DNA from 4 places in the Arthrobacter sp. FW306-05-C genome. Region 2 is predicted to be linked to each of the others. Evidence: riboswitches for the same ligand, from Rfam matches in the RefSeq annotation. Region 2 holds a riboswitch; each other region holds the start of a gene.
The links. A riboswitch is a leader RNA that binds a small molecule or an ion and turns the genes downstream of it on or off. The one in region 2 is predicted to bind cyclic di-AMP.

Region 1 (5,179 bases), 1.2 Mb from region 2:
CGGCCGGGGCGAAGCCGGCACCAGCGGTCCTCCATGTCTTGCCGTCGGTGCTGGTGCGCATCGTCCCGTCAAAGCCGACAAGCCCGGACTTAGTGGTCGTGAGTGCATGGAAGTCCGACTCCCCCTGCCGGGAGACCTGTTCCCAGGTTCTTCCGCCGTCAACGGTTTTCACAAGGCCTAAAGGATTGGGCATTTTCGAGTCCTTGCCGGGATGGCCGGAAGCATAAAAGACACCCTCATCCATGGCGGCCGCGAAACCCATAAGATCATTTGTCGCTCCGACTTTGACGCCGGGATTTTGCGTGATGTCAAAAAGCCCTTCATGGGTCGCCAGCAGTACCTGCCCGCTTTCGGAGTTGACACTCAAGCTATGGACGTGGGAGCTGGGCAGGGCGGACGCCCCGTCCGTGGAGGCAGCCGTGACGGGGGAGCAGGCGGACAAGGTAAACAGCGCGGCCGCTGCGGCAAGTGCAGAGACAGTCAGGTGACGGCGGGAAGGGTACAGGGGCATGGGAAACTCCAAAGACTGGACCGGCCAACCGGGCGGACCAGGGTAACCGGGAAGGGTGACAGGGGAGGTGCCGGCCTCCAGGGGGAAGAGAGCCGGCACCCATTGGGGCGCGGGCTAGAGGGTGGCCAGCAGGTCCTTCATTTCCTGGATTTCGGTTTCCTGGGCGCTGACGATGTCCTTGCTGAGCTGGACTGCGTCGGCGTTTTTGCCGTCCGTGGTCTCGGTCTTGGCCATCATGACCGCCCCTTCGTGGTGGGCGATCATCTGGGTCAGGAACAGTTTCGCGGCTTCGGTGCCCTGGGCCGCGTCGAGCTTGGCCATGTCATCCTCGCCCATCATGCCTTCCATGCTGTGGCTGGAGGCCATGTCGGTAGGCGCCTGGGTGGGCTTGCCCCAGCTTTGAAGCCAGCCGGTCATTTTCTCGATTTCCGGGCCCTGGGCTGCCTTGATCTTGGTGGCCAGGTCGGTCACGGCCGCGGGGATGTTCTGCTTCTTGAGCATCACGTCGCTCATTTCCACAGCCTGGGCGTGGTGCGGGATCATCATTTGCGCGAACATGGTGTCCGCGTCGTTGAACCCGGCAGCGGCTGCTGATGTTGCCGGGGCGGGGCTGGATGACAACATCCCGGAGCTGCTGTGGTTCATCCCGGGCATGCTGTTTGTCTCGGAGGTTCCGCTTCCGGATCCGGTGGAGCATCCGGCAAGGGCGATGGCCGCGGCGATGGCGGCAGCAGAAATTGTCAGGGTCTTCTTCATGAAAATCAGGTCCTCAAAAGTATCAGCGGCGCACGGGGACGCCTTGTAGGTGGCAGCCTAGGTAAGACGGCTGGGCCGTTTGTCGCTGCCGGGTGGACGGTGCGCTGGTGCAGGGCAAGGCGCTGAGGAAGGGTTTACGTTCGGCTGATACAGAGGTCACCGGGGGAGGGGCTGTCCGGTGAGTAGGAATAGGTGCTTGTCCCTGCGGCCGCGGCACCGAAATCCGGCAGCTCATAGGAGGCTGTTCCCGGAAGCGGGGCTGCGAGAGTGGTGGTTCCCGGAGCCAGGACGCAGGCAGCCGCACCGGCCGTCATCTCCGGGCAGGACCCTGCCGGGGCACAGGACGACGCGGATGAACCGGTGACTACAGCGGGAGCCTCAGCAGCACCGTCGGTCATCGTTTTATGGGAGTGGCTGACCGGCATGGTCTGCAGCCGCACGACCGGACCCTCGCCAGCTGCGGTCATGCTGTGACCGGGACCCATGTCGTGGGCGCCGGTCATGACGTGCATGCCGAAGATCCCGGCGATGATGGCCAAGGCAGCTACGAGGAAGCCCGCACTCAGGAGGAAGGCGGTGAGGCGGCGCTGGGATGATGCGGTCACGAGGTCTTCCTCCTTTCAGTCCAGGGCGGCAGTACAGCTTCAGCCTACCGGCACGCCGCTTCAGGCCAGTCGCTGCCGTGCTGGTACAACGTGCGCGGCCGGCATTCGGTTTCACTGCGCCCACGTCGGTTGAGGTGCGGGGCGTTGGTTAGAGGCGGCGGGCCTGTCCGGCCAGCCGCCCGGACCGGTTCCTCCTTCCGGAGCCCGGAAGGAGGAAGTTACCGGGGGAAATGCCTAGTTCGCCGCGAATGTATAGCCGGCGGCGGTGACGGCCTCGCGCACGGCAGCCTCATTTGCCCTGCCTCCTACCAGCAGGCGCGAGCGGCCGCCCGGGACCAGCTCGACAGAAGCCGATTCGACCCCCTCCAGGGAGGAGACGGCCTTCTCGACCGTCTGAACGCAATGCCCACAGGTAAGACCATCCACCGCGAATTCCACGGCGCTGGTTCCGGGCGTTGCCGACGGGACAGCCGAGTCTTGGGTCGAGCAGCAGCTGCACCCGGATGCTGAGGATGCAAGCGGCAGCTGGGTACGGGATTCAGTTCCACACATGTCAGTTTCCATTCCTAGACGAAGGACTTATGGGCGCTGGGGTTGAACGGCTGTGAGAGCAGGTGCAAGGGACCGGCCGGGACATACCACTTCACTGACAACATCCAAAAATATACCCCCACTGGGTATAAGTTTGCAAGTGGGAGGGGAGACGTGGCCCGGCGCGGCGTTACCGGAATGTGACAAGTGTTGATGATGTGACGTATGGTCATAGCCGTGCCCGTTTCTCCAAGTGCGGCACTCCCGAGCAGACTTGCCTAACTCTGCCGCTGCCCGGGATCCATTCGCAACTTTCGTCCGGCAGAGACGGGGAACCCAATGGCGGCCTGCTTCGGGCAGGTCTTGGGGTGAAGCCGTGCCTGGTGCCACTCATGTACCGGTGCGGCCGGGTGTCTCCCATCCGAATCCGACAGCTAACCTCGCAGGCAGTGGGAGAGGCCTTTTCATGCCCAATGGCAAAGCTCACGGCCGCCGCCGCGCGGTCCCCGTCCAGACCAGTCCCCTTGCCGTGCTGTCCAGGTCAGTAGCCGGTAACGCCGGTGCCGCCGGGCGCCAGGCCGCGGTCATCGCCGCAGCGTCCGGGCTTGTCCTTACCAGCGGCATCGCCGCCCAGGCAGCCGACGCCCCGGTCCAGCGCGACGCGGAGCCGGCCTCAAACCTGGAAGTCACCAACCAGGTCCAGACGCCGCTCAGCGCCGACGCCACAGTCCAGATTTCCTTCGAGCGTCCTGTTGTAGAGACCACCCCGGCTCCGGTCGTGGAAGCACCCAAACCGGTCGCAGCGCAGGCACCCAAGGCCCCCGTGGCGCCCGCGGTGACCGCAGCGGTAGCGCCGGCGAAGGCCCAGGTCACGGTGACCCCTGCTGCTGCCGCCCCCGTGGCAGCACCGGCAGCCGGCGGCATCAACGCCATCATGGTTTCCTCCGCCTATGCCCAGATCGGCATGATCCAGGACTGCACCCGGCTGGTGGAGAACGCCCTCAACGCGGCCGGCATCCCCGTCGGGGACCTTGGCCCGATGCAGTTCATGAACTACGGAACGGTAGTCACCGACCCGCAGCCCGGCGACATGGTCATGCAGCCGGGCCATGTCGGGATCTACGTCGGCAACGGCCAGGTCCTCAGCTCCGGCCTGAACGGCAGGAACGAAACCGCCGTCCACCCCCTGACCTGGATGACCGCCAAGGGCGCCGTCACCTTCGTCCGCGCCGGAAAATAAGCGGCCATCCACAGACCACTGAAGGCCGGTGATGCAGTGCCTTGGGGGCACTGCATCACCGGCCTTCAGCATCCCTGCCTCACGGGCGGGGAGTAATTACATGCTCACTGCGGGGCGCCCGAAGCGGCGCAGCCGCAAGGAGTTGGTAACCACCAGAACTGAGCTGGCGGCCATCGCAGCGCCTGCGATCATCGGGTTGAGCAGCCCCAGCGCGGCGACCGGGATGCCGACGGCGTTGTAGAAGAACGCCCAGAACAGGTTGGTCTTGATCGTGCCCAGTGTGCGGCGGGACAGTTCGATGGCTTGAGCGACCTGCCCCAGGTCGCTTCCCATGACCGTCAGATCCGCGGCCGCGATGGCCACGTCGGTGCCGCTGCCCATGGCGATGCCCAGGTCGGCCTGGGCCAGGGCTGCAGCGTCATTCACGCCGTCCCCGGCCATGGCCACTGTCGCTCCGGCGTCCTGCAGCCGGCGCACGGCGGCCACCTTGCCTTCAGGCAGGACCCCGGCCAGCACATCCTCGGCCGGGATGCCGACCTGCGCGGCGACGGTTAACGCGGCCGAGGCGTTATCGCCGGTGAGCAGCACGGGACGCAGCCCCAGGTCCTTCAGCCGCGCGATCGCGGCGGCCGAACCGGGTTTGACGGTGTCGGTGAGGCTGATCAGTCCTGCGGGTTCTCCGTCGATGCCGACCCATACCACCGTGGCGCCGGAGTCCTCCAGCGTTCGCAGCATCTGCTGGCCATCGGCCGGTTCGTTGATGCCGTTGTCCCGCAGCCAGCCTGCGCGTCCGACGACGACTGCGTGTCCGTTGACGGTCCCGCGGACGCCGCCGCCGGCTGCGCTGACAAAGTCGGTGACCGCCGGCAGCGGCGCCGTCGTCCTTGCTGCCCGGGCGACGGCGTGTGCTACCGGGTGTTCGCTTGCCGCTTCCACTGCCCCGGCCAGGGTGAGCAGCTCGTTCCTGCCGGTCCCGTCCAGGCTCTGGACAGCGGACACGGACAGCTTGCCGCTGGTGACCGTTCCGGTCTTATCCAGCACGATGGTGTCCACAGTCCTGGTGTCTTCGAGGACCTGCGGTCCCTTGATCAGGATGCCCAGTTGCGCCCCCCGGCCCGTTCCCGTCAGCAGCGCCGTCGGTGTTGCAAGCCCCAGCGCGCACGGGCAAGCGATCACGAGCACAGCCACTGCGGCGGTGAAGGCCGCCTGCAGGTTACCGGCGCCAAGGAACCATCCGGCGAAGGTGGCGGCGGAAATTCCCAGCACGACCGGAACGAAGACGGCGCTGATCCGGTCGGCCAGCCGGGCGATCGCTGCCTTGCCGCTCTGGGCCTGGCTGACAAGCCGACCCATCTGGGCGAGAGTCGTTTCACTGCCGACACGGGTGGCTTTGACCAGCAGCCGACCGTTCGTGTTGATCGTTGCCCCGATCACCGTATCGTCCACACCCACGTCGACAGGCAGCGCCTCACCGGTAATGAGGGAGGTATCAACGGCGCTCTGGCCCTCCACGACGTACCCGTCGGTGGGGATCTT
Region 2 (5,179 bases):
TCAGGTCCTGCTGGTGGTTCCCGGGTTCGCCATCGCATACATGGTGGCAGCTCCGGGCGGCACGCGGCGGCGGTTGATCCGTCTGGCAGCCGCGGGAGCAGCGATGGTGGTTTCTGCCGGCTGGTGGCTGCTGGCCGTCGAGCTGACGCCGGCGAACATGCGGCCCTACATTGGCGGGTCGCAGAACAACTCCATCCTGGAGCTGACGTTGGGCTACAACGGCCTGGGCAGGCTCACGGGCGACGAAACGGGCAGTGTGGGCGGCGGCAACGGCTGGGGCGTTCCGGGCCTGTTCCGGATGTTCAACAGCGAGTTCGGCGGCCAGATCGCATGGCTGCTGCCGTCCGCACTCATCCTTGCGGCGGGGCTGCTGTGGGTGGGGCGGCGGGCTCCGCGAACAGATGTTGTCCGCGCTTCCGTCATCATCTGGGGCTCGTGGATCCTGGTAGCGGGCCTGGTGTTCAGCTTCATGGCCGGCATCATCCACCCCTACTACGCGGTGGCACTGGCACCGGGAATCGCCGGAATGGCAGGCCTGGGCAGCGTTCTCCTGTGGCAGCGCCGCAGGCAAGCGGCTGCCCGCATCTTCCTCGCTTCAGCAGTGGCCGTGGCATCGCTTACGGCCTTCTACCTGCTGGGAACCACGTCCGCCTACGGCCCTTGGCTGCGCTGGCTGGTGCTCGGCGGAAGTTTGGCAGCCGCAGCAGGCATTGGGCTGGGCAAGTTCCTGCGCTTGGCTTCCATGCAGCGGACGACGGCGGCCCTCGCCATCGCTGCGTCGCTCGCCGGTCCGCTGGACTACTCCGTCACCACCGCGGCTACGGCACACAGCGGGGCGATCGTCAGTGCGGGGCCAGCCTCGGGCTTAGGCGCCGGCGGCCGCGGACCGGGAGGCTTCAGTTCGACCGGCCGGAGCCCTTCGGGCCGCGGTACCGGACAGGGCGTCACGGGCCAGGGTCCCACGGGGCAGGGCTTCCAGCAGCAGGGTTCCCAGCAGCAGGCCGCCCCGGCCGGAACAAACCCTGGCGGCGCTAACTTCGGGGGCAGGCCCGGCGGCGGACTCGGTGGCCTCCTCGGCGCACCTACTCCATCAGCGGATCTTGTGGCCGCGCTCAAAGACGGTGCAACCAATTACACCTGGGCAGCAGCGGTAGTGGGCTCCAACAATGCCGCCGGGTACCAGCTCGCCACGGAACTGCCGGTGATGGCCGTGGGCGGCTTCAACGGCACCGACCCCTCCCCCACCCTGGCGCAGTTCCAAGACCTCGTCGCGCAGGGAAAAATCCACTACTTCATTGCCGGCGGGGCCATGCCGTCCAGCTCCGGTTCGGATGCCGCCGGCCGGATCGCCGAGTGGGTTTCGCAGAACTTCAGTGCGCAGAGCATCGGCGGCGCCACTATCTACCTCCTGGCACGGTAACAACACGGTCTGGTGTCCTGAACGTAACGATTGAACCGCAGGCCAGAAGCAAACCGGCGCGCTGAAGGCCGTGACTTCCGTTACCTAAATGTGACTTTGCTTCGCTTTTCCTGTACCGTCGATTGGGTGCGGCTCCCGTTCGGGCCGCATATCCCGGGTTGACGCCAAGCTCTGCCGCTTCCCCGGATTCCGATTGAGCAACGGCAGAGGCGGGGGACCCACCGTCCCGGGCGATGAACGCCCTTGGGGTTAAGCACGCACGTGATCTTTCCGTGCGGCCGGATGCCCTCATCCGAACCCGACAGCTAACTCCGCAGGTGTGAGAGGCGATCAATCATGTCCAAAAACACGGCAGAAGCATGCCTGCATGCCAAGGGTAAACATCTGGCACAGCAGGGACCGGCCAAGAAACCAGCAAAGAAGACCAGCCTGGGCGTGCGTGCCGGGATCCTTGCGGCATCCTGCGCGGTGCTCGTGGGGGTAGGCGCGGCAGGCCAGGCAACCAGCAGCATGACCCCGGTGTCATCCACCGAATCAAACTCTTCCACGGCAGCGGCCGATGCCCAAATGAGCATCGAGAAGAGCGAAATCCGCTCCAACCCGGCAGCGTCCGTTCCGGCGGCAATCAGCGTAGCCCCCCAGGCAGCGGAACCAGCCCCCGCGCCTGCACCGGCGGCCCCCGCAGCGGAAGCCCCGGCACCCGCCCCGGCTCCGGCACCCGCTCCTGCACCTGCGCCGGCACCCGTCGTCGCGGTGAATGATCCCGCCGGCGCCCAGGCGTATGCTGCCGGCCAGCTGGCAACCTTTGGCTGGGGACCTGACCAGATGCAGTGCCTGCAGACGCTGTGGACCAAGGAGTCCGACTGGACCACCACGGCCACGAATCCCAGCAGCGGCGCCTACGGCATCGTCCAGTCCCTGCCTGCAGAGAAGATGGCCAGCGCCGGCGCTGACTACCTGACCAACTACCGCACGCAGATCAACTGGGGCCTGGATTACATCAAGAAGAGCTACCAGTCTCCGTGCGGTGCGCTGAACTTCCACCTGGCGCACAACTGGTACTAGGCACCTCTCCCTGGCATAGCGCCGCAAAGGGAAACCTTCAGCTGAACCTCCCGGCTCCAAGGACAGCCGACGGCGTGTCCCGCCACCCGCCGTCGTACGCCTTGGCCACGGGGTAACGCCGGGGATTCCAGCGACAGACCGCGGGCCGCATCATCACGATGCGGCCCGCGGTCTGTTTTAAGCGTTGCTGGGCGTACTGCCGGCCTGAGCTGCATCCTGCCCGGCATTCCGCCAAGGGATGTACTGGACGGCCCACTTATTGCCGTCCGGGTCGGCGAAGTAAACGAAGTGGCCCCAAGGCAGCACTTCGATGTCACTGACGTCCACACCATTGTTCTTCAGGTGGTCATGCGCCTTTTGGATGTCGTCGACCACCATCTGGAGGGTGGTTCCCGTGCCGGGAGGGGCGTCCAAAAGCCCCTCGCCCATGCAGATGGAGCAGGCAGAGCCGAGCGGCGTCAGCTGTACGAAGCGCACGTGGTCCGACGGCCGCTCGTCGTAGTCCGCGTTGAAGCCCACCTTGTTGACATAGAAGTCCTTGGCGCGGTCAACGTCGGATACAGGGACAAAGACAAGTTCGAGTTTCCAGTCCATCCGCACAGGCTAGCGGCGGCACACCGATTGAAAAAGGGTAAAAACTACCCTGCGATGCCGTAGAGCCGGTCGCCGGCGTCGCCCAGGCCGGGAACGATGTAGGACTTCTCGTTGAGCTTCTCGTCGATGGAGGCCAGGACGATGTGCACGTTCGCGCCCGAGAGTTCCTCTTCCAGCCGTGCCAGGCCTTCAGGGGCAGCCAGCAGGCAGATGCAGGTGACGTCGGAAGCGCCCCGCTTGAACAGGAACTTGATGGCCTCACGCAGGGTGCCGCCGGTGGCCAGCATGGGGTCCAGCACGAAGACCTGGCGGCCCGTCAGGTCCTCCGGAAGGCGCTCGGCATAGGTGATGATGTCCAGCGTTTCCTCGTCCCGGGCCATACCCAGGAAGCCCACCTCGGCCGTGGGGACCAGCTTGGTCATGCCCTCCAGCATTCCCAGGCCGGCACGCAGAATGGGAACCACCAGCGGTGTGGGCTTGGTGAATGCCGTGCCGATGGTGGTGCTGACTGGCGTCTGGATGGTGACGGGCTCCGTGCGGACCTCCCGCGTGGCTTCGTAAGCCAGCAGGGTCACCAGCTCTTCCGTCAGCTGGCGGAATACCGGCGACGGCGTGTTCTTGTCCCGCAGGACGGTGAGCTTGTGGGCGACCAGGGGGTGGTCAACAACGAGAGTGCGCATCCCCCAAAACTATCATCCGGCGGTGTCCTTGCCTCGGCTGCCGGACGCGCCCTGCTTGCCGGCATCGCCGCCGTCGTGCACGGATTCGAGGACGACGTCCCGCACCACGGGACGATCGAACGTGGGGGCCGGACCCGCATGCTGCTTGCGCCTCAACAGGTGGAACAACCGATGCGCCAGGATCACGATGGCCACCCAGGCCAGCCCCAGCGTCCAGCCGGCCATGACGTCGGTCAACCAGTGGTGGCCCAGGAATACCCTGCTCAGCCCCATGGCAATGATGAAAATCACGCCGGCCGTGATTGCCGTGACCCTGACCCAGAGTTGGTGGAACTGCAGGCAAAGAACGTACAGGAGGACACTGATGACCACGGTGGTGTTGAGGGTATGGCCGCTGGGGAACGACGGCGAATCCTCGTAAGGCGGGACTGCATCGGCGTGGTCCGGCCGGGTCCTGCCCACAAGTTTCTTGCCGAACGTGGTGGCGAGGATGGAGACGGTTGCCGCACCGCCCACCAGGAGGAGTGGGCGCCAGGTCCGGCTCAGGAACGTCAGCCACGCGGTAAGGATGCTGGCGAGGATGGGCATACCGATGCCGCCGCCGATGTTGGTGAAGCCGGTGGCAAAAGCATCAAGGCCCGGGTTTCGCAGCGACTCAGCGTACTGGAGGGCCGGAACATCGAGGTTCGCGAGCCCGTCCTTGCCCACCACGTCGTCATAAACCTCGGCGCCGGCAAGAGCCATGATGACAACCACCGTCCCACCGATGATCAGGGTCAGCCAGAGGGCGGCGTAGGGCTTGAACCATCTGTCCATCCGCTCGTGGACTCTGCTCATCATGCCTCCCAGGAAAAGTACGCAAGCTTAGTATCTCTCGAAACTATCATTGAGCCATGCCGTTGCCCGAAAAGAAACACAACGCCTGGATGGGCCTTGCCTTGACTGAGGCCCGGCGGGCCCTCACCACGGAGGACGTGCCCATCGGCGCCGTGGTGATTGGGCCCGACGGCGATGTGCTGGGTTCCGGCCGAAACCAACGGGAGGCGCTGGGCGACCCCACAGCCCATGCCGAAGTGGTGGCCATCAGGGAGGCGGCCGGACGGCTACAGGAACGGGCACGGCTCCACGGCGGCAACGACGACGGCTGGCGGCTGTCCGACTGCACCCTGGTGGTCACCTTGGAACCGTGCGCCATGTGTGCCGGCGCCATCGTGCTGGCGCGGATTCCCCGGGTGGTGTTCGGAGCGTGGGACGAGAAGGCCGGGGCCGCCGGGTCGGTGTTCGATATCCTCCGCGAACGCCGCCTCAACCATTGGGTCGAGGTGTACCCCGGGGTCCGCGAGGAAGAGTCCGCACAGCTGCTGCGGGCGTTTTTCGCCGGGCACCGGAGCAACAGCCTCTAACCCCGTTGGTTCAGTCG
Region 3 (5,179 bases), 160 kb from region 2:
TTTACCGCGAGGCCGGCCCCGCCCTTTGCCAGCCACAACGAAAACGGCGCCGTCCGGGATAAACCCGGGCGGCGCCGTCGTACGTCAAGCGTGCCAGCGTAGGGACAGGGCCTAATGGTCCACTGTGCCTACTTGCGCAGCTCGCCCACCACGTAGTCAATGCTGGCAAGCAGGGCCGAGACGTCGCTGGGCTCGATGGCCACGAAGGTGGCGATGCGCAGCTGGTTGCGGCCCAGCTTCCGGTAGGGCTCGGTGTCCACGATGCCGTTGGCGCGCAGGATCTTGGCCACTGCGGCGGCGTCCACCGACTCGTCGAAGTCGATGGTGGCGATGACGTTGGAGCGTTCCTCCGGCTTGGCAACGAACGGGGTGGCGAAATCGGAAGCCTCGGCCCAGCTGTAGATGCGTCCGGCTGAATCGGCGGTACGTGCAGCCGCGAAATCCAGGCCGCCGTTGGAATTCAGCCACTGCACCTGGGCATCCAGGGTCACCAGCGTGGACAGCGAGGGCGTGTTGTAGGTCTGGTTCAGGCGGGAGTTGTCAATGGCAGTCTGGAGGTCCAGGAAGTCCGGGATCCAGCGGCCGCTGGCCTTGATGCGGGCGGCCCGGTCAAGAGCGGCGGGGGAGAACAGGCCAAGCCAGAGGCCGCCGTCAGAGGCGAAGTTCTTCTGGGGCGCGAAGTAGTAGACGTCGCTCTGGGCAACGTCCACATCCAGGCCGCCGGCAGCCGAGGTGGCGTCCACCAGGACAAGCGATCCCTCGTCGACTCCGGAAACCCGCTGGACCGGGGCCGCCACACCGGTGGAGGTCTCATTCTGAGGCCAGGCATAAACGTCCACCCCGGCCTCGGCCTGTGCCATTGGTCGGGTGCCGGGCTCGGACTTGATGATCGAGGAGGCTTCCAGGAAAGGTGCCTTGTTGGTGGCCGCAGCGAACTTGGACCCGAACTCGCCAAAGGAGAGGTGCTGGGCCTTCTTCTCCACCAGGCCGAAGCTCGCGATATCCCAGAAAGCAGTGGAGCCGCCAATGCCAAGGACAACCTCGTAGCCTTCCGGGGCGCGGAAGAACTGGCTCAGCCCTTCACGGACGGACCCCACCAAGTTCTTGACCGGGGCTTGGCGGTGAGAGGTGCCGAGGATGGTTTTGGACGCTGCGGCGAGGGCATCGATCTGTTCCTGCCGGACCTTTGACGGACCGGCACCGAACCGTCCGTCCTTGGGCAGGAGGTCGGCGGGAATCGTGATGCTGGTGTCGCTCACAGGTGCTCCAATTTCGGCGGGGACGAACGCTTTGGTCCGCACGGGCGGGTTGTGGTGGCCGGCAGCCGGGCGGCGGCTGTGCCATAGGCCTTTTCCATTCTGCCTGAACAGCGGCGCTGGGCGGCAACCGGCAGCGGCAAAGTCCAGACACTGAGACAACGCGGCGGGCGTGCAAGTGTCCCGCGTGTGCAACCCTTCCGCGTGCACCTGTTGCGGCTCCCCTTGGGGCCGCAGCTATTCGGACAAAGTCAAAATAGGCTAAGCTTTCCCCCGGACTACCTCGCGGGAAGAGGCGATACGGTGGGACAACGCAAGGTACTGCGCTCGAGGAGCTGAGCTGGATGACGGATCTGATCGACACTACGGAGATGTACCTCAGGACCATCCTGGAGCTTGAGGAAGAAAACATCGTTGCCCTCCGGGCCCGTATTGCCGAGCGCTTGCGCCACTCCGGCCCCACCGTCTCCCAGACCATCGGCAGGATGGAGCGCGATGGACTCGTTGTTGTCTCTGGTGACAGGCATTTGGAGCTCACTGACACCGGGCGCAAGCGCGCCACGGAGGTGATGCGCAAGCACCGGCTGGCCGAACGCCTGCTGGCGGACGTCATCGGGCTGGACTGGGCCTACGTCCACGATGAAGCCTGCCGCTGGGAACATGTGATGAGTGAGCGGGTGGAGCGCCGCATCTACGAGATACTGGACCACCCCACCGAATCCCCGTACGGCAACCCCATCCCGGGCCTTGCCGCGCTGGGCGGCCGGCCGGCCCCCGGCTTCGGTGACGGCGCCATCAGCCTGGTGGAGGCGATGAAGAGCTACGTGCCTGCTTCCGGCGTGACCATCAGCCGCCTCGCGGAGCCGATCCAGGTGGAGCCGGAGCTGCTGTCGCAGTTGGACGAAGGCGGAATCCGGCCCGGCGCTGCAGTGGCCCTGGAGCGCGTGGGCGACTACATCTCGGTGCGGGTGGCCGGGATTGAAGGAGCGCTGGAGCTTCCGCCGGAGGTTGCCGCACACGTCTTTGTGGCCGTCAAGCAGGGCTGAAGCGAAACTTCCATACCCCGGACCTGCCCTTCCAGCCAAAGATAACGGAATTGTTACCTAGGGTCTTAAGCCCCTATAGTAGAACCAGTCGTTTGAAACTTAAGCGTTACCTGATCCGGAGCCGAGCTCTGCCAGCGGATCGGGTGCACGAGTCGTTACTGGCAGAGGCGGGGGAACCACAAGCGGCAGCGGGGGACTGCCTTGGCGTGAAGTCCGTCAGCAGCAAGCCTCTCCAGTGAAGGATTCTTCCGGGAATACCCCTGCGCAGAAGCTTGCCCTTGGCGGGCCGGGTCTTTGATCTCTCTGACCCGAATCCGACAGCTAACTCCGCAGGCTTTTCCAGAGAGGAACCCTTCTTGACCATGCAAACCCCCCGGGGACGCCGCCGTGCTGCCGGCCCCCCTTCGGCGCCGCGGGTTGTCGAAGTTGTCGCAGCGGAGCGCCCCCGCGACCTCCATCGCGACGCCCGCCGCCGCCGGGGTCCGTTCCGCCAGATGACGGAGTTTGCCGCTGCCAGCGGCATCGGCCAGAAGGCCGGCATTGCCCTGGCAGCCACCGGCCTGGTGCTGACCGTGACCGTGCCCGCCACAAGTCCCGTTATGGCCACTGATGCCGCCGGCAGCGCCCCGCTTGCAGCCTCCTCTGTCACGCCGCAGCCCGAGATCTCGGCCGACATCGGTGCCCAGATCGACTTCAGCCGGTCCGCCGTGGTGACCCAGGCGGACCCGGACGGGAAGCTAAAGCAACTGCTGAGTGCCCAGTCGGCCGGCTCCGTGACGCGTGCCGCGTCAGCCGGCACCCTGGCCGCACCGCTGGCATCCCTTGCCACCGCTTCCCCCTTCGGTTACCGGGTCAGCCCGATTACTGGAGGCTCGGGCGACTTCCACCGGGGCCAGGACTTCGTGGCGCAGTGTGGGACATCCGTCCTGGCGGCCGCCACGGGTACCGTGACCTTCGCGGGCTGGCATCAGTTCGGCGGCGGAAACCGAGTGGTCATCGACCACGGGAACGGGCTGGAAACCACGTACAACCACCTGTCGTCCTTCAATGTGAAGGTGGGCCAGACCGTCTCCCGCGGGGACGTGGTGGCGCTGAGCGGCACCACTGGTGCATCCACCGGCTGCCACCTGCACTTCGAAGTCCAGGTCAATGGCGAAGTGGTCGATCCCATGGGCTGGTTGTAACCGAATGATTGCGCACTCTCAGATCGCCGTGACTAGCCGTGACCTGAATGTGACATTGAAACAAAACTGCTGTACCGTCTAACTCGCGTCAACTTTTCCGAAGTTGACGCTCTTGAGTGGATTGCCTAACTCTGCCACCGCTCAAGGTCCGTTCGCATTTCATCGTCTGGCAGGGGCGGGGGAACCAATTTCGGCCTTTATCCAGAAGGCCTTGGGGTTAAGTCACAAGCTTCCCAGGAAGCAGCGTGGCCGGGTGACTCCCATCCGAATCCGACAGCTCACCTCGCAGGCATTGGGAGAGGCTACCTTCGTGTCTTCACGCCATAATTCTGCGCGCCACCGTGCGCAAACGGTTCGCACCAACCCCTTGGATGCCGTTTCCAAGGCCGTGAGTGCAAATGCCGGGACCGTAGGCCGCCAGGCTGCCGTTGTGGCAGCCGCCTCGGGCCTGATCCTGAGCATGGGCCTGCCGGCCACTGCTGCTGATACCACTGCCGGTGTCTCAGCTTCCACTGAGTCCGGTTCGGCCCAAACGGCCCTCGCCGTCACCGCTGCCCCCACCGCCACGGTTTCCTTTGAACGTCCCGTGGTCAAAACCACCGCTGCTCCCAAGGTGCAGCCGGTGCGTACCCAGTCCACCGACACGGCCACCGCTGCTGCTGCTGCCGGCCAGGACGCCGCGCCGGCCGCCAAGACCGCCCAGACCATCTCCTCGGCGGCGACCTCGGGCATCGCAGCCATCGCCTACACCGGCATCGGCCACTCGTACGTGTGGGGCGGCACCAGCCCCGTCACCGGCTGGGACTGCTCCGGGTTCGTGCAGTGGGTTTACGCCCAGGCAGGCATCAGCATTCCCCGCACCAACGCGTGGAGCATCATGACCCCCACCTCCGCGCCGCAGCCGGGTGACCTGGTTGTCCAGAACGGCGGCGCCCACGTTGGCATCTACGTCGGCAACGGCATGATGATCAGCGCACTCAACCCCTCACAGGGCACGCTGCTCCACTCGCCTGCAGCCACCGGTACCTCGTCGTACTACCACCTCAACAAATAGTTCTTGGGCTCCGTGCTCCAAGGGCTATTTCTTTGCCCAAAGCTTCTTCGCTAGAAACCACATCCCCGTTCGGGACGCGCCGGCGTACCCCCAAGATGCCGGCGCGTCCAACACACTTTGCCTGCCTACCTGCGGTTGCAAGGAAAACGAAAGAGAGAACTGATGACGACTCGTGCTACCGCACGGCACCGCGCCGAGGTCACCAAGACCAACTCGATCGCTGTCATTGCCAAGGCTGTCAGCGACAACGCCGGCGGCATGGGCCGCCAGGCTGCGGTCATCGCCGCCGCTTCCGGCCTGGTCCTGACCAGTGGCATTGCGGCCAACGCCGCCGATGCCAACGTCAAGCGCGACTCTGCTCCCGCCTCCGCGCTGGAAGTTGAATCCGCCGTCGACGCCCCGATTTCCGCCGCTTCCACCATTGCGATCAGCTTCGAGAAGCCAGCTGTGACCACCACGCCGGCCCCCGTCGTCGAGCCCGAGCCCCAGGTTCAGGTGGAGGAAGCTGCCCCTGCTCCCGCCGCCCAGCCCGTTGCCGCTCCCAAGGTCACCGCCAAGGTCGCCACCGCCGCTGCCCCGGCCGCTCCCGCAGCCCAGGCTTCTGCCAGCGGCAAGGGTGCTGCAATCCTCTCCGCCGCC
Region 4 (5,179 bases), on a different replicon from region 2:
CCATGGCTGGTATCAGGACCATGACCGTGGTGAATCGTACCGCCGCTGCCCGTGGCATTGAAGCTGATCTGGATGGAAACGGAGGGCGGCCCCCGCTACCTCGCCGGCCTGGCCAAGACCTGGAAAGCGGCAAGGTTCCGCCTAGCGGTGCGGGCTGCCGGCCGGCCCAATCAATTTCTCCCAGGCGCTCGGTACGCTGCTGGCACAACCGCCGCCTGGGCTACGGCGTCATCTCGCCGGGCAAGAGGGTCGCGATCCCCTGAGGGAAGGATAACGGCCGGGTGACATGCTGGAACAAATTGGCGAACCACTAGACCGGGCCCCGGAAGTTTCGCTAGGTTGTGTGCTTTCTGGCTTGCGGCTCACCGGCGACGGCAAGGTTCGTATCCGCTCCGTCCGGGCTGTCCTGCCCTGGCAGACGGATCTGCGCCTGGTAGCGCACGCGGCGGATCCGCCGGGTCATGGACACCATGAGCATCACGACGGCTATGACCATAAACGCCGTCATCAGAAACCCGAGAAATCCCGGTGACACCTGATCGGGACTCAAACCGGGCCTCAGCCCGTCAGTTCCGGGACCGGGAGTAGGCATCGTGCTTAGGGCGTGAAGGCCAGCCGCAACGAAAGCGTTCTGCACTGGGTCATCCTTTTCTTGAAGAATTCCGAAGGCGTTTCTGGACCTGATGTCCGCGGATGACAACCCCTGCAGCGTGAAGCAGCAGTCCCGCGCCTATGACAGCCAGCGATGCAAACGACAGGGCCTCATTTTTGGCGGTCTGGCCAAAAATGTTAATCGCGATTCCCAGCGCAATCAGGGCCATGGCACTGAAAACAACCGCTTTGTACGATGCAGGTGCGGTGGCCCAAAACTCGTTTAGCACCCATCCAGCATATGCGGAAAGCCCTGCCCACCTTTTCACGTGCCGCACACGCATGGGATTGGCGCCCGCAGTACTTCTCGCCGCGATCGCCGGAACTCCTCTGGAGAGCTCAACAGCCAAGGCGCGTATCCGCGGAAACGAGCGAGACTGCGGCTGTACGGTTGCACCTCAGCACCTCAGCACCTCAGCACCTCAGCACCTCAGCACCACAGGCTCCGGCGGGACTTCCGGCGTCTCCGGTCCCTTGGTTTGAGGGTGCAGAGGTTCCGAGGCACCGGACCGGAGTAAGAGGCAGGGCACTCCACCCTCGACAGAGGGTCCAGCGTGCGAGGGCATGCTGAAGGCCGGTGATTCATTGCCCCCAAGGCATTGAATCACCGGCCTTCAGTGGTTTTATTTGCCTGCGCGCACGAAGGTCACGGCGCCTTTGGAGGTCATCCAGGTCAGGGGGTGGACCGCTGTTTCGTTCTTGCCGTTCAGGCCGGAGCTGAGGACTTGGCCGTTGCCGACGTAGATTCCTACGTGGCCGGGCTGCATGACCATGTCGCCGGGCTGCGGGTCGGTGACGACGGTGCCGTAGTTCATGAACTGCATCGGCCCGAGGTCGCCGACGGGGATGCCGGCAGCGTTGAGGGCGTTTTCGACTAGCCGTGTGCAGTCCTGGATCATACCGATCTGGGCGTAGGCGGAGGACAGCATGATGCCGTTGATCCCGCCCGCGGCTGGCGCGGGCGCCGGCGCGGCAGGGGTGACGGTGACCTGGGCCTTGGCGGGCGCAGCGGCTGCCTTCACCGTCGCAGCGCCCACGGGGACCGCGGCTTTGGGCGCTTCGGCGGCGACTGGCTTGGCTGCTTCCACGACGGGTGCCGGCGTGGTTTCCACCTCCGGACGCTCGAAGGTGATCTGGATCGTGGCGTCGGCGGTCAGCGGGGTCTGGGCCTGGCCTGCGACTTCGAGGGTGGATGCCGGCTCGGCGTCGCGCTGGGCCGGGGCGTCTGCTGCCTGGGCGGCGGTGATGCCGCCAGTCAGGACGAGGCCGGAGGCTGCTGCGAGGACGGCTGCCTGACGGCCTGCGGTGCCGGCGTTTGCGGTGACGGATTTGGACAGCACGGCGATGGCGCTGGTCTGGACGGAGACCGCGCGGTGGCGGCCGTGAGTTTTGCGCATGGGCATGAAAGGGCCTCTCCCACTGCCTGCGAGGTTAGCTGTCGGATTCGGATGGGAGGCACCCGGCCGTGATGGTACACGAAAGGCACCAGGCACGGCTTCACCCCAAGGCCTGCTCGAAGCGGGCCAACTCTGGGTTCCCCGTCTCTGCCGGACGAATTTTACGAACGGATCCCTGGCAGCGGCAGAGTTAGGCAAGTCTGCTCGGGAGTGCCGCATTCGGAGAAACCGGCACGGTTCAGACCCTACGTCACACAAGCCTCATTTGTCACATTTGCATAACGCCCTGACTGGCACCCACCTGCTTGATACCCGGGGTATTTCCGGGATGTCGTCAGTGACCTGGTCAGACCCGCCGGTGCCTGCACCGCCTTCCGCAGCCGTTCAATCCCAGCGCCCATCGATCCTTCATGTTCAAGGAACGGAAAAGCATGGGAGCAATGTCATCGATTTTGGTCGCTGCTAACGCGGCCGTCGTGGCCAGGATGCTGGCAAGCATGAGCAAGTCCTTCCAGCGTCAGGAGGCCCGTGCCCGGACTGCAGCTGGTTACGCCTTTTCCTGGTCCCGGGATCCCAGCAGGCTGCCCAGCACATACAGCCCTACGCCGACGGTGACGAACACGTCGGCGAGGTTGAAGGTGGGAAACCAGCCGCTGTGCAGGTAGTCCACGACGCCGCGCCCGTCCATCCGGTCCACAAGGTTCCCGGCACCGCCGCCAACCACCATCGCCGCACCCGCCCGGGAGAGCGCCGGCATGGCGGGGGCGGTGGACACTGCGTACCAGGACATGGCCAGGACGATGACGGCGGTCGCGGCAATGACCAGCCACGGGGCGAGGTTAGCCCCGAGGCTGAAAGCCACCCCGGTGTTGTACACCAGCTTCAGGTTCACCAGGCCCAGATCGACCGTGGCACCGTTGGAGAGCAGTTCCTCGGCCAAGGCCTTGATGACCAGGTCGGCCACCGCGAGCACGGCGGCCGCGGCGAGCAGGCCAATTTTTACCCGCCATGCTTTGGTGGCAACTGGTGGTGTCCCTGCCGGATCTGCCGGATCTGCCGGGGACGGGACGCTCACGCGGCAGGTTCCAGCGCCGGCGCGGGTTTGGCCGTCCGGAGCGCCATTATTTTGCCGCTGATGCGGCCGGCGCGGACGCCGTTGCCGATCACCACGATTTCGGCGAGTTCGTGGATCAGGACGACCGCGGCCAGCCCCAGGGCGCCGACCAGTGCCAGCGGGATCAGGATCGCGATCAGCAGCAGGGACAGGCCCACGTTCTGCAGCATGATGGACCGGGTCCGGCGGGCGTGGTCCAGGACCTGGGGCAGGTGGTTCAGGTCCTCGCCCATCAGGGCGATGTCGGCGGTTTCAATGGCCACGTCGGTGCCCATGGCACCCATGGCAACACCGGTGTCGGCGGTGGCCAGGGCCGGGGCGTCGTTGACGCCGTCACCGACCATGGCGGTGGGCTGGCGGGACTTCAGGGTCCGGATGATTTCGGCCTTGTCCTCCGGGCGAAGGTCGGCGTGGACTTCGGTGATCCCGGCGTCCTTGCCCAGGGCCGCGGCGGTGATCGCGTTATCCCCGGTGAGCATGGCCGTGGTGTACCCGGAGGCGGTCAGCCGGGCGATGACGTCCCGGGCTTCGGGGCGCAGTTCGTCACGGACAGCGACGGCACCAATGACTTCGCCGGCGGATTCGATCAGGACGGCGGTGGCACCGGCCTTCTGCATCCGCTCGACATCCGCGGCGAGGGAGCCGGGGTTGATCCAGCCGGGGCGGCCCAGCCGGACGGTCTTGCCCTCAAAGGTGCCTTGCAGGCCGGCGCCGGGGACGGTGTCGACGTCGGTCACGTCGGCCTGGGCGGGGGATGCGGCGAGGATGGCGCGGGCCAGGGGGTGTTCGCTGCGGGCCTCCAGCCCGGCTGCGAGGGCCAGAACGTCTTCGCGGGTGACGGTCCCAGCCGCGGCGACATCGATGACTTCAGGCTTGTTCCGGGTCAGGGTGCCGGTCTTGTCCAGGGCGATGGTGCGGATCTTGCCGAGGGTTTCCAGTGCGCCGCCGCCCTTGATCAGCACACCGATGCGGCTGGCGGCGCCGACGGAGGCGACAACGGTGACCGGGACGGAGATCGCCAAAGCGCAAGGCGATGCGGCTACGAGGACGACCAGGGCGCGTTCGAACCACACCAGGGGTTCTCCCATGATGAAGCCGAAGGCGATGATCAGGGCCGCGGCGATGAGGATGCCGGGGACCAGTTTCTTGGCGATGTTGTCCGCCAGGCGCTGCCCGGGTCCCTTGCGGGACTGTTCGGCCTCGACGATGTGCACGATCCGGGCCAGGGAGTTGTTCTCCGCGGCGCTGGTGACTTCGACTTCCAGCGGCCCGGTGCCGTTGATGGACCCGGCGTAGACATCACTGCCGGGACCGGCCTCAACCGGCACGGATTCACCGGTCAGGGCCGAGGTGTCCAGGGAGGTGCGGCCGGTGATGATCCGGCCGTCGGTGGCCAACCGTTCGCCCGGGCGGACGACCATCCGGTCCCCCGGAACGAGCTCGGCCGGGTCAACGGTGACTTCCGTCCCGCCGCGAAGGACTGTCGCTTCGGCCGGGACCAGATCCAGCAAGGCGCGCAGGCCGCGCCGGGTTTTCGCCAGCGAGTATTCCTCCAACCCCTCGGAAATGGAGTAAAGGAAAGCGAGCATCGCGGCTTCCTCGAACTCGCCCAGGGCGACGGCGCCGACGGCGGCGATCGTCATCAAGGTCCCGACGCCGATCCTGCCTTTGGCCAGACGCCGCAGTGTGGAGGGAACAAAGGTCCACGCCGCGACCAGCAGCGCCCCGATTTCCAGGACCAGGCGTAGCCAGTCCGGGCCCCCGGTCAAGGACAGGATCCAGGCGGTCAGGAGCAGCACACCCGAGATTGCCGCGGCCCGGATCTCGTTGATCTGCCAGAAGCCGACCGCCTCCTCAGCCTCTTCGGCCACGGTTTCGGGCTTGTCGTCGCTGCAGCCGCAGGCGTCGCTCATCGGGCGTTCTCCTTCGTCAGTTCCACGTTTGTCGGTACGGCGCCGGTGCTTCCGGTGCCGTAGTTCGGGCACAGGCTGACCGCGTTGCCGGTGGCGGCAAGCAG

Region 1: another riboswitch for cyclic di-AMP. It lies ahead of LFT44_RS08565 (NlpC/P60 family protein); the one in region 2 lies ahead of LFT44_RS03130 (hypothetical protein).
Region 3: another riboswitch for cyclic di-AMP. It lies ahead of LFT44_RS03790 (C40 family peptidase); the one in region 2 lies ahead of LFT44_RS03130 (hypothetical protein).
Region 4: another riboswitch for cyclic di-AMP. It lies ahead of LFT44_RS21640 (NlpC/P60 family protein); the one in region 2 lies ahead of LFT44_RS03130 (hypothetical protein).

What each region holds. Positions count from the first base shown of each region.
Region 1 is NZ_CP084556.1:1,847,516-1,852,694, forward strand. It holds gene LFT44_RS08545 (F510_1955 family glycosylhydrolase) at 1-511, opposite strand, end outside; gene LFT44_RS08550 (DUF305 domain-containing protein) at 626-1,267, opposite strand; gene LFT44_RS08555 (hypothetical protein) at 1,402-1,872, opposite strand; gene LFT44_RS08560 (heavy-metal-associated domain-containing protein) at 2,107-2,424, opposite strand; cyclic di-AMP (ydaO/yuaA leader) riboswitch at 2,669-2,866, shown strand; gene LFT44_RS08565 (NlpC/P60 family protein) at 2,870-3,643, shown strand; gene LFT44_RS08570 (heavy metal translocating P-type ATPase) at 3,740-5,179, opposite strand, start outside.
Region 2 is NZ_CP084556.1:637,798-642,976, reverse strand. It holds gene LFT44_RS03135 (ArnT family glycosyltransferase) at 1-1,420, shown strand, start outside; cyclic di-AMP (ydaO/yuaA leader) riboswitch at 1,591-1,751, shown strand; gene LFT44_RS03130 (hypothetical protein) at 1,757-2,485, shown strand; gene LFT44_RS03125 (glyoxalase superfamily protein) at 2,663-3,079, opposite strand; gene upp (uracil phosphoribosyltransferase) at 3,124-3,759, opposite strand; gene LFT44_RS03115 (phosphatase PAP2 family protein) at 3,772-4,596, opposite strand; gene LFT44_RS03110 (nucleoside deaminase) at 4,653-5,162, shown strand.
Region 3 is NZ_CP084556.1:801,112-806,290, forward strand. It holds gene serC (phosphoserine transaminase) at 129-1,259, opposite strand; gene LFT44_RS03780 (metal-dependent transcriptional regulator) at 1,601-2,302, shown strand; cyclic di-AMP (ydaO/yuaA leader) riboswitch at 2,422-2,652, shown strand; gene LFT44_RS03785 (M23 family metallopeptidase) at 2,665-3,486, shown strand; cyclic di-AMP (ydaO/yuaA leader) riboswitch at 3,615-3,792, shown strand; gene LFT44_RS03790 (C40 family peptidase) at 3,917-4,540, shown strand; gene LFT44_RS03795 (NlpC/P60 family protein) at 4,703-5,179, shown strand, end outside.
Region 4 is NZ_CP084557.1:187,023-192,201, reverse strand. It holds gene LFT44_RS21650 (hypothetical protein) at 335-508, opposite strand; gene LFT44_RS21645 (DUF3188 domain-containing protein) at 642-881, opposite strand; gene LFT44_RS21640 (NlpC/P60 family protein) at 1,275-2,054, opposite strand; cyclic di-AMP (ydaO/yuaA leader) riboswitch at 2,058-2,255, opposite strand; gene lspA (signal peptidase II) at 2,596-3,123, opposite strand; gene LFT44_RS21630 (heavy metal translocating P-type ATPase) at 3,120-5,075, opposite strand; gene LFT44_RS21625 (ArsR/SmtB family transcription factor) at 5,072-5,179, opposite strand, start outside.